Regions from separate parts of the Microbacterium sp. ZW3a genome, predicted to be linked through region 2. Evidence: predicted binding sites of a transcription regulator. Region 2 holds the regulator's gene; the other holds the start of a gene.
What was found. The regulator LexA, encoded in region 2, represses DNA repair genes until DNA is damaged. The targets are predictions, from matches to a motif close to TCGAACANNTGTTCGA.
Positions count from the first base shown of each region.

Region 1: the regulator LexA is predicted to act here: its motif matches at 4,891-4,906, upstream of ACU6WY_RS01145 (Rv2578c family radical SAM protein).

Region 1 covers NZ_CM169903.1:237,863-245,235, reverse strand. Annotated here, with positions in the region: gene ACU6WY_RS01165 (TIGR03767 family metallophosphoesterase) at 1-1,005, opposite strand, end outside; gene ACU6WY_RS01160 (ABC transporter ATP-binding protein) at 1,155-2,903, shown strand; gene ACU6WY_RS01155 (energy-coupling factor transporter transmembrane component T family protein) at 2,900-3,676, shown strand; gene ACU6WY_RS01150 (M15 family metallopeptidase) at 3,684-4,793, opposite strand; gene ACU6WY_RS01145 (Rv2578c family radical SAM protein) at 4,915-6,018, shown strand; gene ACU6WY_RS01140 (DEAD/DEAH box helicase) at 6,071-7,373, opposite strand, start outside.
Region 2 covers NZ_CM169903.1:1,071,817-1,079,189, reverse strand. Annotated here, with positions in the region: gene priA (bifunctional 1-(5-phosphoribosyl)-5-((5-phosphoribosylamino)methylideneamino)imidazole-4-carboxamide isomerase/phosphoribosylanthranilate isomerase PriA) at 1-493, opposite strand, end outside; gene hisH (imidazole glycerol phosphate synthase subunit HisH) at 540-1,187, opposite strand; gene hisB (imidazoleglycerol-phosphate dehydratase HisB) at 1,184-1,798, opposite strand; gene ACU6WY_RS05005 (histidinol-phosphate transaminase) at 1,795-2,880, opposite strand; gene ACU6WY_RS05000 (LysM peptidoglycan-binding domain-containing protein) at 2,940-3,290, opposite strand; gene lexA (transcriptional repressor LexA) at 3,550-4,239, shown strand; gene ACU6WY_RS04990 (hypothetical protein) at 4,333-5,328, shown strand; gene ACU6WY_RS04985 (prolyl oligopeptidase family serine peptidase) at 5,378-7,264, shown strand; gene hflX (GTPase HflX) at 7,350-7,373, opposite strand, start outside.

The DNA.
Region 1 (7,373 bases), 830 kb from region 2:
CATGAAGTCGCGCTGCTCGAACAGGTACCGCTCGGGGTTGGCCGTGACGTCCATGAACCCCGGACCCCCGGATGCCAACCCCAGGGCCGCGAGCGTCTGCGCGAGGACGCTCGTGCCCGCGGCCCAGCCTTCGAGGGCCGTGGAGGCCGTGGCATCCAGGGTGTACGACTTCCGGGCGCCGACAGCGAGCGATCGCAGCTGCGGGCTGACGTCGAACGTGCCGAGCAGGAGCGTGTCGTGGTTGCCGTACACCGCGTACCAGGGGGCGGGAAGACCCACGGACTCCACCGGCTGCGCGATGGCCTGGGCGAGCAGGTCGGGCAGGCGGGGGAACCCGTAGTCGCCGAAGGCGCCGCCGCGCGGGTCGCCGGGGCGATACGCCCACGTCGCCTCGCTCCAGGCCTGCACGCCCTGCCACTCGGGGCCGCCGGTCGCGGGGTCGACAGAGAGGCCGTCCATGAGGTCGATGTACCAGCGCAGCTCGAGGTGCGAGTGCATGTCGGCGCTGTCGCCCGTGACGATCGCGGCGCTCATCGGGGCGCCGGAGAGCGGGCTGTACCGGGCGTCGGAGAAGGCCTGCACCATGGCCGCGGTCGCGTGCGGGCTGAGCGGATCCTGCGGGTGAAACGCCGACCCCCACGCCGAATGGTCTTGCACGATCATCGGCTCGATGCGGCCGGGCGACTGCGCCTCGATCACGTGCAGGTCGGAGAGATGCCCGAGGTACAGCAGTGAGCGGCGGGCGGTGGTGCGGGCGGCCGACGGCGAGCGCCGCAAGACGTCGATGCGCGGGAGGTACGGCTCGCCCGGCCCCGTCGTGAGCGTGCGGTACTTCCCCGACAGGATCGACCCCTGCCGGATGGTCTGCAGGAGGGTCGACGGAATGTCAACCGACGGTGTCGCCGCGCGGGCGAGGTGCGGCGCGAGCACGTCGAACCCGAGCCCGGTCGCGGCGGCAGCGGCGGCGGTGGCGTGCAGGAATTGGCGGCGGGACAAACCGGTCACGAGATCATCCGTTCGGGCGGAGGAGATCTCGAATGTATCGCCCCCTGCCGAGGAGCGTCGACACCCGCGGCGTGCTTCGACGTCAAGAGGACAGAACCGGGAGGTAAGGGGCGCCTAAGTAGACTGGAGTCCTCGCCGACAGGACTCCCGTGACCACCCAGCCGCACACGACGCCCACGGCGCCCCACACGGGCGTCGGCGCTCTCCTGCGCGTGCGGAATGTCGCGGTCACGCACTTCGAGGCAACCCGTGCGACGCCCGCCGACGTGAGCTTCGACGTCTTCCCCGGCGAGGTGGTTCTCGTGCTCGGCCCGAGCGGCTCGGGCAAGTCGACCCTCGCCCTGGCGATGAACGGGCTGATCCCCCACGCCGTTCCCGCCGAGGTCGCCGGCACCGTCGTCGTGAACGGGCGGGATGCCGCGACCACCCCGGTCGCCGAGCTCGCGCAGACCGTGGCCATGGTCTTCCAAGACCCCGACGCCCAGCTGATCACCGGCACGGTGCTCGACGAGGTGTGCTTCGGACCCGAGAACCTCCGGCTGCCGGTCGCCGACGTGCTCGCCCGGGCCGAGGCCGCCCTGCGCCGCGTCGGCCTGTGGGACCGTCGCGACGATGCGCCCGACGTGCTCTCGGGCGGCGGGCGGCAGCGTCTCGCGATCGCCTGCGCCCTCGCGATGGGGTCACCGCTCCTCGTGCTCGACGAGCCGACGGCCACCCTCGATCCCGCCGGAGTCGCCGACGTGTACGCGGCCCTGCGCGACGTCGTGGCCGCGGGCGACCGCTCGATCGTGCTGATCGAGCACGACCTGGATGCCGCGATGGGGCTCGTCGACCGGGTCATCGCCCTCGACGGCGCGGGACGCACGGTCGCCGACGGCGGAGTCGACGCGGTGCTGCGCGACCGCGCCGAGGAGCTGCACGCGCTCGGGGTGTGGCTGCCGACCGCGACGCTCGCGGCCCTGCGCCTGCGCCGCGCGGGGTACGCCCTCCCGCGCCTGCCGGTGATGCCGGGCGAACTGCGGGCGGCGCTCGAGGACGCGCCCGCTCCCGCCGTGGCATCCCCCCCTCGCCCGACGCGCCCGCGGCCGACCGGTGACGCCGTCGTGCGCGTGCGCGGCCTGCGCGTAGACCGCGGCCGCACGCGGGTGCTGCACGGAATCGACCTCGAGATCGGCGCGGGCGAATTCGTCGCCGTCGTGGGCGCGAACGGGGCGGGCAAGACCACCCTGGCCCAGGCGATCGCCGGGGTGCGCCGCCCGCCGCGGGGCGCCGTCCACGTCGACGGGATCGACGTGCGCCGCGCCGACGCGCGCACGCTCGCGCGCCACGTGGGCTTCGTCTTCCAGAACCCCGAGCACCAGTTCATCGCGACCACCGTCTTCGACGAGATCGCCCACGGTCTGCGGCGCCCACGCCTGCCCGAGGGCGAGGTGCGCGAGCGCACCGCGGCGCTGCTCGAACGCTTCGGGCTGGCCGACAAGGCCGACGTGCACCCGTTCCTCCTCTCGGGCGGGCAGAAGCGCCGGCTGTCGGTGGGCACGGCGCTCGTGGGCGGTGCCCGTCTGCTCGTGCTCGACGAGCCCACGTTCGGTCAAGATCGTGCCCGCGCCGACGAGCTGCTCGCGCTCCTCGACGACCTCCGCACCGAGGGGACGACCATCGTCGCGGTCACGCACGACATGCAGCTCGTCGCCGAGCACGCCGACCGCGCGGTCGTGGTGGATGCCGGGACCCTCGCCGCCGACGGCCCGGTCGACGCCGTGTTCGCCGACGACGCCCTGCTCGCCCGCACGGGCCTGGTGGCTCCGCCCCTGCGCCGCGCGCTGGCGGGGGTGCAGCGGCATCCGGAGCTCGCGGGCATCACCCGGATGCGCGACCTTCCCGGGAGTGACCGGTGACCGCGGTGGTGGCCGCCCCGATCGCACGAGGCGCGTTCCTCGGGGCGCTGAACCCGCTCGCCAAGATCGCCGCACCCCTCCCCGCGATGATCGCGCTGGTGTTCGTCCGCGACCTGGCCACGCCCGCGGCGTTCCTCGCGCTTGCCTCCGCTCTGCTGCTCGTCGGCGCCCGCCTCACGCCGCGCACGCTCATGCTCCTCGGGCTCGTCGTGCCGGCGTCGGTCGTCGTCGTCGGGCTCGGGTTCGCGCTGTGGGTCGACCCCGAGCGAACGGATGCCACGGCCTCGGTGCTGCGCATCGGCGACTGGGCTCTCACCGACGGAGCGCTGGCCATCGGCCTCGCGACCGGTCTGCGGCTGGCCGCGATCATGACGCTCGCGTTCATCGGCGGCCTCACCACCGCGGGAACGGATCTCGTGCGCGCGCTCGTGCAGCAGCTGCACGTGCCGTACCGCGTGGGGTACGCGGCGCTCGCGGCAATCCGGTTCGTGCCCCGATTCGGGCACGAGCTCGAGGTCATCCGGCAGGCGCACCGGGTGCGAGGGGCGAGCGGCGGACCGCTCACGGCCCCGGCGCGCTGGGTGCGGACGGTGGTGCCGCTGCTGGCGGGAGCCATTCGGCACGCCGAGCGGGTGGCCCTGGCGATGGATGCCCGCGCCTTCGGCGCGCACCCCGACCGCACCGAGCGGCACACCATGCCCTGGCGACGCCGCGACACCGTCTTCGTGGTGGCGTTCTGGGTGGTCTCGGCGGCGGTGTTCGTCGCGGTCTGACCCCGGGTCAGTACGTCGGCGCGGGCGGCAGCCCGAAGAACTCCTCGAGCGTCGTGTAGCCGCCGTCGTGGTAGGCCTTCGCCAGTTCGGGGCCGATGTAGCGCAGGTGCCAGGCCTCGGGCTCGTAACCGGTGACGTCGATGCGCCCGACGTCGTAGCGGGTGATGAAGCCGTACTCCCACGCGTGATCGCGCACCCACGCGCCCTGCGACGATCCGGCGACGTCGTCGAGCGTGCCGCACGACCTGTTGCACGGCACGATGTCGACGGCGAGCCCCGACTGGTGCTCGCTGAAGCCGGCGCGCGCGCTCTCGCGATCGGCTTCCTCGACCCCGCCGACCGCGACGCGACCGGCGTAGGTGTCCTGCTGCGTGGAGTACGAGCGGAACGCACTCAGGTACCCGATCTCGCCCGCTCCCGCGTCGGCCGCCGCCCGCACCATCGCCGTCAGCGCGTTCGCGGCGGGCGCACGCACGGCCGACTCCTCGAGCGCCCGCACCCCGTCGGGCATGACGAGATCGCCCGGGCGATAGTCGGAGGGATCGTAGGGGCGCTGCTTGTTGACCACGACCCACTGCCGGTCGGCATCCGAGAGCGAGACGCAGGGGGCGATCCCGGATGCCACCGCGGCGCGGAAGGCTTCTCCGCCACCGACAGCGGCGATCGCCGCCCCGTCGTCGCCCGCCGCGAGAGCCCCGGTGAAGGCGGGATCGTCGCACGGCGTCGTGGGCGCGGGGGCCGCGGCGAGCACGGGAACCGGGAGCCCTTCCGCGGGGACGGCCGGGGGGCCGGCGAGCGCGGCAGCGACTTCGGGAGCAGCGCCCGCGTCCGCGGCATCCCGGTTCTCGCCGGCGGTCGCCGTTCCGATCGCTACCGCGGATGCCGCCACGACCACCGCGCCGAGCGCCAGGGCGGCGAGACGGCGGCGCACCAGCGCGGAACGGGTACTCCACCACGTGCGCGCGGACCTCGGCGCCGCGACCTCTTCCCGCACGCGACGTCGCGAGGGCGGCGGGCCGGCGGGGGTGGGCGGGAGGGTGAGGGCCGCCGTCGCGCGTCGCTCGGCCTCCGCGCGCGCGGCGCGACGGGGCGAAAGCTCGGGATCAGGGGACGACACTCGACCCATTCTCGCCCGGGTACCTGTGCGAGACGAATGCAGCGAGGCGACCCGCCCGCGCGGATTCGAGAGTTCCCGGCATCCGCTTGCCCTTTATTCGAATCTCTGTTCCCATAGAGCGATGAGATGGCAGGGTCAGCAACTGAGCGTCGACGACACCGCGGCGCTCCCGGGCATGGAGCGAATGGACGGGCTCGTCCGCTCCGTGACGACGCCCGAATTCGCGGGCATGACCTTTCACGAGGTGATGTGCAAGACCGCCCTCAACCGCGTACCCGGGGCCTCGGCCATGCCGTTCGACTGGACGGTGAACCCCTACCGGGGGTGCAGCCACGCCTGCGCCTACTGCTTTGCCCGCAAGACGCACGAGTACCTCGACCTCGACTCGGGCGCCGACTTCGACTCGCAGGTCGTCGTCAAGGTGAACGTGGCCGACGTGCTCCGCATGGAACTGCGCCGCGGGTCCTGGGCGCGCGAACCCGTGATGCTGGGCACCAACACCGACCCCTACCAGCGGGCCGAGGGGCGCTACCGGCTCATGCCCGGCATCATCGACGCGTTCGCCGAGAGTCGCACACCGTTCTCGATCCTCACCAAGGGCACTCTGCTGCGCCGCGACCTTCCGCTGCTGACCGACGCGGCGAAAGAAGTGCGCGTCTCCCTCGCTCTGTCGATCGCGGTGTTCGACGACGCCCTGCAGCGCTCGCTCGAACCCGGCACTCCCACCGCCGAGGCGCGGCTCGAGACGGTGCGCGCGGCGACGGCCGCCGGGTTCCGCGTGACGGTGTTCCTCATGCCGATCCTCCCCCACCTCACCGACTCGATCCCCGCGCTCGATCACGCGCTCTCGCGCATCCGGGCGGCCGGCGCGGTGCGCGTCGTGTACGGGGCGCTGCACCTGCGACCGGGGGCGAAGCAGTGGTTCCTGCGGTGGCTGGAACGCGAGCACCCGCACCTGATGTCGTCGTACCGCGGGCTGTACCCCGGGGTGTCGGTCCAGGCGCCGCAGGCCTACCGGAAGTGGCTCGGTAAGCGCATGCACCCGCTCCTGCGGATGCACCGGCTCGACGGCTGGGACGAAGACGACCACCCGCGCGGTCGCCCGCAGCCGGGGCTCGCCGCCCGCGCCCCCGAGACACCGCGGCTCGGGCCGGTGCGCACCACCGGGCCGACGGCATCCGGTCGCCCCCGCGTGGCTCCGGCGAGCGAGCCGACGCTGTTCTGAAACGACGAGAGCCCCGGCCGCGCGATGGCGGACGGGGCTCTCGGAACAGTGATTACGACGTGACGTCGGCGAGCTGGCGACCGGCCAGCTCCTCGAGGACGTCGTCACCGAGACGCGTCTCTTCGAACGGCGCCTCGATCTCGGCCCGGTCGAGCATCTCCGTCATGCGGCGACGGCGCTGACGCGTGATGAGCGTCACGACCGTGCCCCGACGGCCCGCGCGACCCGTGCGGCCCGAGCGGTGCAGGTACGTCTTGTACTCGTCGGGAGCGTCGGCCTGGATCACCAGGTCGATGTCGTCGACGTGGATGCCGCGAGCGGCGACGTCGGTGGCCACGAGCACGTTGACGCGACCCGACGTGAGCTTCTCGAGGTTGCGGGTGCGCTTCTGCTGGTTGAGATCACCGTGGAGGGCGACCGCGGCGATGCCGGACTCGCCGAACTGCTCCGCCAGCATCTCGGCGTACGCGCGGGTGCGGGCGAACACGAGGGTCTTGCCCGCGCGGTCGACGAGCGAGTCGAGGATCTCGGCCTTGTCGCGGTGCTCGATCACGAGCACGCGGTGCTCGATCGTGCCGGAATCCTGGTCTTCACCGGCGACCTCGTAAACGGCGGGCTCCACGAGGAACTCGTCGACGAGCGCGGCGACCTCACGATCGAGGGTGGCCGAGAAGAGCAGCTTCTGGCTGCCGTCCGCGGTCGCGCGAAGAATCCGCTGCACGGGCTCGAGGAACCCGAGCTCGCACATGTGGTCGGCCTCGTCGAGAACGGCGATGCTGACGTCGGAGAGGTCGAGCTTGCCCTGGTTGAGCAGGTCTTCGATACGGCCGGGGGTGCCGACAATGATGTCGACGCCCTTCTTCAGTGCACCGACCTGACGCGCCTGCGGCACACCGCCGTAGATCTGCGTCGTGAACAGGCCCACGCTGCGCGCGAGCACCTGCACGGTGCGGTCGATCTGGAGCGCGAGCTCCCGCGTGGGGGCCAGAATGAGGGCCTTCGGGGAACGGCCGAACTCGCGGCGCTGACCGGCCTGCGAACGCAGAATGCTCTCGACCAGCGGAGCACCGAACGCGATGGTCTTGCCCGAGCCGGTGCGGCCGCGGGCGAGCACGTCGCGCCCCTCGAGGATCGGGGTCACGGTCGCCGCCTGGATCGGGAAGGGGCTCGCCGCGCCGAGACCCGCGAGGGCGCGGACGAGGTTGTCGCCCAGCCCGAGGTCGGAGAAGCTCGCCTCTGCGACGGTCGCGGCGTCGACGGCCTCCGCCTGCAGACGCTCGTGCACGACATCGACGCGGTCCTCGTGCTCGGCCGAGCGCTTCGGCGTCGCGTTCCAGTCGGAGCGGCTCGGTCCG
Region 2 (7,373 bases):
CGTCTTCGAGTCGCTCGAGCACCGTCCACAGGTCGCCGCCATCACGGGTCCACCCACGGGCGGCCAGGGTCGTGCCACGCACGTCGAGGCCGACCGCGATCGCCTCGCCGTAGCGGTTGATGACGTCGGCGGCCCATTCCGGGTTCTCGAGCGCCGCGGTACCGAGGTTGATACGGCTCGCACCGCTCTCCAGCGCCGCCTCGAGCGACCGGTCGTCGCGGATGCCACCGGACAGCTCGACCTGAACGCCCTTGACCTGCTTGATGACCTTGCGCATCACGGCGGTGTTGTTCCCGCGGCCGAAGGCGGCATCGAGGTCGACGAGGTGGATCCACGCCGCACCCTGGCGCGCGAAGTCCATCGCGGCATCCACGGGGTCGCCGTAGCTGGTCTCGGTGCCCGCCTCTCCCTGGGTCAGACGGACCGCCTTACCGTCGGCAACATCGACCGCCGGAAGGAGGACAAGCTCGGGCGTGGACGCGAAATCGTTCATGGCTCCTCGTGCCGGTAGGCGCCTCTCGCCAGCCCCGGGCACGAGGTCACACAGTAGTCGTGCGCAGCCCGTCGATCCAATTCGCGAGGAGACGGATGCCGGCTTCGCCCGACTTCTCCGGGTGGAACTGAGTCGCCGAGAGCGGACCGTTCTCTACCGCGGCCAGGAACGGGGCACCGTGGGTCGCCCACGTGAGGACCGGCTCCGGGAAGGGCGGAGTGACCTCGAGGGACCACTCCTGCGCGGCGTACGAGTGCACGAAGTAGAAGCGCTCGTCACGGAGGCCGTCGAACAGACGAGACCCCTCACCGACGGACACCGTGTTCCACCCCATGTGCGGGAGGACGGGTGCGGAGAGCTCGGAGACCGTGCCCGGCCACTCCCCCAGGCCCTCGGTGTCGGTGCCGCGCTCGATCCCCCGCCCGAACATGACCTGCATGCCCACGCAGATGCCGAGCACGGGGCGTCCGCCCGCCAGACGGCGGTCGATGATCTCGCCACCGCGGCTGGCGTTGAGGGCGTCCATGACCGCACGGAAGGCCCCCACGCCGGGCACCAAGAGCCCGTCTGCGTCGAGGAGGAGGGAGCGGTCGGACGTCAGCCGCGCATCGGCGCCGGCTTCGATCAGCGCCTTGACCGCCGAGTGGACGTTGCCGGAGCCGTAGTCGAGAACGGCGACGACGGGCTTGCTCACAGTGCGCCCTTCGTACTCGGGATGCCGTCGACGAGCGGGTCGAGAGCCTTGGCCTGACGGAACGCACGGGCCAGCGCCTTGTACTCCGCTTCGGCGATGTGGTGCGGGTCACGGCCACCGAGCACGCGCACGTGCACCGTCAGTCCCGCGTGGATCGAAATGGCCTCGAACGAGTGACGCACGAGCGAGCCGGTGAAGTGACCGCCGATGAGGTGGTGCTCGAAGCCGGCGGGCTCACCGGTGTGCACCAGGTAGGGGCGCCCACTGATGTCGACGACCGCCTGCGCCAGCGCCTCGTCGAGCGGGACGAGCGCGTCGCCGTAGCGCGCGATGCCCGACTTGTCACCGAGCGCGTGACGGATGGCCTGGCCGAGGACGATCGAGGTGTCTTCGACGGTGTGGTGGGCATCGATGTGAGTGTCGCCGGTCGAGCGCACACGCAGATCGGTCAACGAATGCTTGGCGAAGGCGGTGAGCATGTGATCGAAGAACGGCACGCTCGTGGAGATCTCGCTCGCCCCGGTGCCATCGAGATCGAGCTCGAGCTCGACGCGCGACTCGCTCGTCTCTCGCGTGATCGAGGCGGTGCGGGGTGTGGAGGGGCCGGTCATGCTCGCGATCCTACCGAGGCGAGGGCGTCGAGGAACGCGGTGGTCTCGTCGGCCGTCCCGGCCGTGACGCGCAGGTGGTGCGGGATTCCGACGTCGCGGATGAGTACCCCGCGGTCGTACAGCGCCTTCCACGTTGCCGCGGGGTCGTCGACCCCGCCGAAGAGGACGAAGTTGGTCCAGGAGTCGTGCGCGGTGTAGCCCAGAGCCGACACCGTCGCCGAGATCCGGTCGCGCTGCGCGACGATCTCGTCGACCATCGACAGCATGGTGCCCGCGTGCCCGAGCGCCGCCGTGGCGGCCGCCTGGGTGAGCGCACTCAGGTGGTACGGCAGGCGCACGAGGCGGAGGGCATCGATCACCCCCGGGTCGGCCGCGAGGTAGCCCACACGGGCGCCGGCGAACGCGAACGCCTTACTCATGGTGCGCGAGACCACCAACCGCGGGCGCCCGGGCAGCAGCGTGACCGCGGACGGCTCGTCGTGCGGCGCGAACTCCTGGTAGGCCTCATCGACGATCACGATGCCGTCGGTCACCGCGTACACGGCCTCGATCACGTCGAGACCGAGGGGTGTACCCGTCGGGTTGTTCGGAGCGCAGAGGAAGACGATGTCGGGGTTCTCGCGAACGACCTGCTCGGCCGCGGACGCGGGGCTGAGCGTGAAGTCGTGCGCTCGCTCACCGGCGACCCACTGTGCACCCGTCGCGCGGGTGAGGATCGGGTACATCGAGTAGGTGGGGGCGAAGCCCATCGCGCGTCGTCCGGGACCACCGAACGCCTGCATCAGGTGCTGCAATACCTCGTTCGAGCCGTTCGCGGCCCAGATCTGCTCGCGGACGAGACCGTTGCCGAGGTACTCGGCGAACGCCTCGCGCAGCGCGGTGAACTCGCGGTCGGGATAGCGGTTGACATCGCGCAAGGCCCGAGCGATCGAATCGAGGATGTCGTCGGCGACCTCGGACGGGACGGGATGAGTGTTCTCGTTGACGTTGAGGGCAACGGGGAGAGCCGCCTGGGGCGCTCCGTACGGAGTCATCCCCCGCAGATCGTCGCGAATCGGGAGGTCGTCAAGGCTCACAGTCACCCCACCCATCGTAGGCGTCGATGCCCCCGCCCCTCCTCGTTGCGCTGAGCGCGTGAACCTCAGCGGGCGGCGACGTACGCGGCGGGGATCGCGATGCGCTGGCCGGCGGCGACCGATCCGTTCTCGAGCGCGTTCAGTCGGGTGATCTCGGCGACGACGTCGCGCGGGTCAGCCTCGGGCGCCACATCTTCCGCGATGGACCACAGCGTCTCGCCGTTCATGACCGTGATCTCGGCGAACGCTGCGGTGGACGCTCCGGTCTCGTTGGAGGCGAGCGCCGCGCCGCCGCCGACGACCGCGACCGTCAGGGCGATCACCACGGGGAGAGCCGCGAGGAACGCGAACACGCGACGGCCGCGCGCGGTCAGGCGCAGGCGGGTGGTGGGGGCAGTGGCGGTGATGCTGGTCATGGTGTGCTCCTCGGTGGGGAGAGATTCGCACCCCACCCTCGGCCGGGAGGGCGGTGGTGCGAATCTGTATTCCGAATCTATCTTCGATACTGTGAGGGTGTCAACACCGGGGTTCTCGGAGACAGATCGAACGCGACACGCGGAGAGCTCCGTGAGGTTCGAGCGGTCGACCGGATACGGTTTCGACAAGGAGACCCCACCACGGACCTCCGACATTCGAATTTCCGCCGCCACGAAGCGCGGCGCGAGGGGAGTACAGATGACCGACGCGACGACCGCCGGCGGCCGCGAACGGCCACAGACCCGGCGCCGGAAGAGCCTCAGCGACAAGCAGTTGGCGATCCTCGAGGTCATCCAGCGCTCGATCGCCCGGCACGGTTACCCGCCGAGCATGCGCGAGATCGGCGACGCGGTGGGACTGAAGTCACTCTCCAGCGTCACCCACCAGCTCAACCAGCTCGAGCTCAGCGGCTACCTGCGCCGCGACCCCGGTAAGACGCGCGCGATGGAGGTGCTCATCGACCTGCCCGGCACCGCCGCCGAGAATCCGGCCGACACCGCTCCGGCCGTGGGCGATGCCGCTCTGGTCCCGCTGGTCGGCCGCATCGCCGCCGGCGTCCCCATCACCGCCGACCAGCAGGTGGAGGAGATCTTCCCCCTCCCCCGCCAACTCGTGGGCAAGGGCGAGCTGTTCATGCTCAAGGTCGCGGGCGACTCCATGATCGATGCGGCGATCTGCGACGGCGACTGGGTGGTCGTGCGCGCGCAGGCCAACGCCGAGAACGGCGAGATCGTCGCCGCGATGCTCGACGGCGAGGCGACCGTGAAGACCTTCCGGCGTCGCGATGGGCACACGTGGCTGCTCCCTCGCAACACCGCGTTCGAGCCGATCCTCGGCGACGACGCCGTCGTCCTCGGCCGCGTCGTGGCAGTACTGCGGACGATCTGACCCCACCTCGAGGCGACGCGCGTCATCCACAGGCGGGCGTCACCGCCCCGCGTGGCCCCTAGCATGACAGGACACATCGAGAGAGCGAGTGTCGTGTCCTCAAACGCCCCCGCGGGAGAACCGTCGACGGAGTCCACCGCCGATGGCCGCCCCGTCGTCATCTCCGCCGACGAGCACGCGCCCCTTCCCCCCGCGACCGGGCGCCGTCCCCGTGCGAGCATCGTCGTTCTCTCCTGCCTCCTCGCCCTCGTCGCCATTGCTGCCGGGCTGGGCATCGCCTGGCTGGCGACGCAACTCGACGAGGCACGCTCGCAGATCACCGATCAACGACAGCAGATCACCGACCAGCAGCGGCAGATCGATGAGCAGCGCGATCTGATCGACCGCAAAGACCAGTTCGGAGCGGCCATGGCAGGCCTCTACGAGACGGTCGAGCCGCTGATCGGGCTCCCGTACGCGACGCTCGTCCCGTGGACCCGTGTCGAGGAGTTCGCCGACCACGCGTGGATCCATCGCTGGAACGCCGAGGCACTCAGCAGAGACGTCGCCGAGGTCACGGCGTTCGACACCGACCTGGGATCACGCATCGACTCGGCTCGGAGCCAGTCGGCGACCAACGCCTCCGGAACCGCCTGGGAGTCGACGCTCGATTCGCTCGGACAAGGGTGGGTGTCGATGGCGTTCGACGAGGGAGAGACGGCGTGCGGCGCGGAGGCGCTGGCGTGCGTCTCCGACGCCGAGCCCTTCACCGTGCGCGTCAACGGCGCAACGCAGACGGATGCCACGATGACCGACTGGATCCGAACGGGGATCGCTTACCACGAGTACGCCCACGTGCTGCAGTTCACGAATCCCGAGGCCACGCAGACCGCACTGGCGGCTTTCGCCGGCGATCTCGAAACGATGGCGGACTGCTACTCCCTGACCTTCCTCGACGGCTGGTCGTTGAACCATGACGTCCCGATCGACGAGTTTTCGTATTGGCAGGTCAGTGTCGGCTACGGCTACACGTGCGACGAAGGACAGCGGCAGGTCATCCGTGACTGGGCCGCCGGGCTCGGCATCGTGAACCAGCCCGTCGGCGGCTGAGCCGTCGCGCCGCGGAGCCGTGTCCGACCCCGTCCGTAGGCTGGATGCCATGCCCCAGACGCTCCCCTACGGTTCCTGGCCCTCCCCCCTCTCGCCCGAACGCGTGGCTCAGTCTTCGCCGCGCATCGACGGCGCGCGCATCGTCGGCGACGAGATCTGGTGGGGCGAATCGGTCCCGAGCGAGGGCGGTCGCGTCGCCGTGCGGCGTCGGCGGCCCGATGGCTCGGTCGAGACCGTGCTGCCGGCCCCCGGGAATGCGCGCTCCTCAGTACACGAGTACGGGGGCGGCGCGTGGACCGCCTCCGACGACGGCGAGCTCTTCTACGTCGAGAAGACCGACCAGCGCGTGTACGCGCTCACCCCCGGCGGTGAGCCGCGGCCCCTCACCCCCGCCGACGACGGCGTACGGCACGGCGGGCTGTCGTGGCAGCACGGGTCGTTGCTGGCGATACGCGAGGTCCACGGCGCCTCGCGCGTCCCCACCCGCGCTATCGTGCGCATCCCGCTCGATGGCTCGGGCACCGAGGTGCTCGCGGACGGTAGCGATTTCCTCGCCCACCCCGCACTCTCGCCGGACGGGCGACGAGTGGCCTGGACGGCGTGGAATCACCCCGACATGCCCTGGGACGCCACGACCGTCCGCGTCCGCGACCTCGCGACGGGCACGGTGCGCGACCTCGCGGGCGGCCCGCGCCGCGCGCCCTTGCAGCCCGTGTGGATGGCCGACGACGAGGTGCTGTACGCCGACGACCCCCACGGACGCTGGAACCTGTTCCGTGTGCGGATCGGCGAGGAGCCACAGGCCGTGGCCCCGGCAGACGCCGACACCGGTGGCGGCGTGTGGGTCCTCGGCACCCGCTGGTTCGGTGCGACGACCGACGGCCGCATCGTCGCGGTGCGCACCGACGGTGCCGACGAGATCGTCGAGATCGCCCCCAGCGGCGTACGCCCCCTCGACCTCCCGGTGACCGCCGGAGCCTCGATAGACGACATCCGCGGATCGCGCGCCCTCGTCTCCGGATCCGACGCAGTGGGTCGTGCGGGGTTGTGGTCGATCGACCTCGACACCGGCGCCGCCGAAGTCGTCACCGACGGCGCCCATCCGGGCGTCGAGTGGATGCCGACCGCTCGCGCTCTCACCGCCGAGGGGCCGCACGGCCCGGTGCATGCGTTCGCGTACGCACCGACGAGCCCCGACCACGTCGGCCCGGTCGACGAGCGCCCGCCGTACGTCGTTCTCGTGCACGGCGGACCCACGTCCCACGTCGGGCCGTCGCCGTCGGTCAAGACGGCGTTCTTCACCAGCCGCGGGATCGGCGTGCTCGACGTCAACTACGGCGGGTCCACCGGCTACGGCCGGGCGTACCGTGAGCGCCTGCGGGGCCAGTGGGGCGTCGTCGATGTCGACGACGTCGCCGCAGCGGCATCCGCCCTCGCCGAGGCGGGTCTCGCCGACCCCGAGCGCCTCGCGATCGCTGGAGGCTCCGCGGGCGGCTGGACGGTGCTGGCCGCCGTGACGAATACCGAGGTCTTCTCGGCAGGTATCTCGCGCTACGGCGTCGGGGACGCTCGCGCACTGGCCGAAGACACGCACGACTTCGAGGCGCGCTACCTCGACGGTCTCATCGGTCCGCTCCCCGAGGCGGAGGCCGTGTACGTCGAGCGATCGCCGCTGTCGCACCCCGAACGTTTCCGCGTGCCGCTGCTCATCCTGCAGGGCACGGAAGATCGGGTCGTCCCACCCTCGCAAGCCGAGGCCATTCGCGACGCGCTCCGCGAGCACGGCGTCGCTCACGCCTACGTGCTGTACGAGGGCGAGGGTCACGGTTTCCGTCAGGCGGACACGGTCGTCGACTCCCTGCAGCGGGAGCTGGGTTTCCTGGGCGCGGTGTTCGGGTTCGAGACGCCGGGGGTCCCGACGCTCGCACTCGACTGATCTGCGCGCGCAGCGCGCGTGGCGCCCCCCGACACCGAAGACCCCCGCCGAACATCCTGTCGACGGGGGTCTTCGTGCACAGCGGTCAGGCCGCGAACGGCGCGAGTTC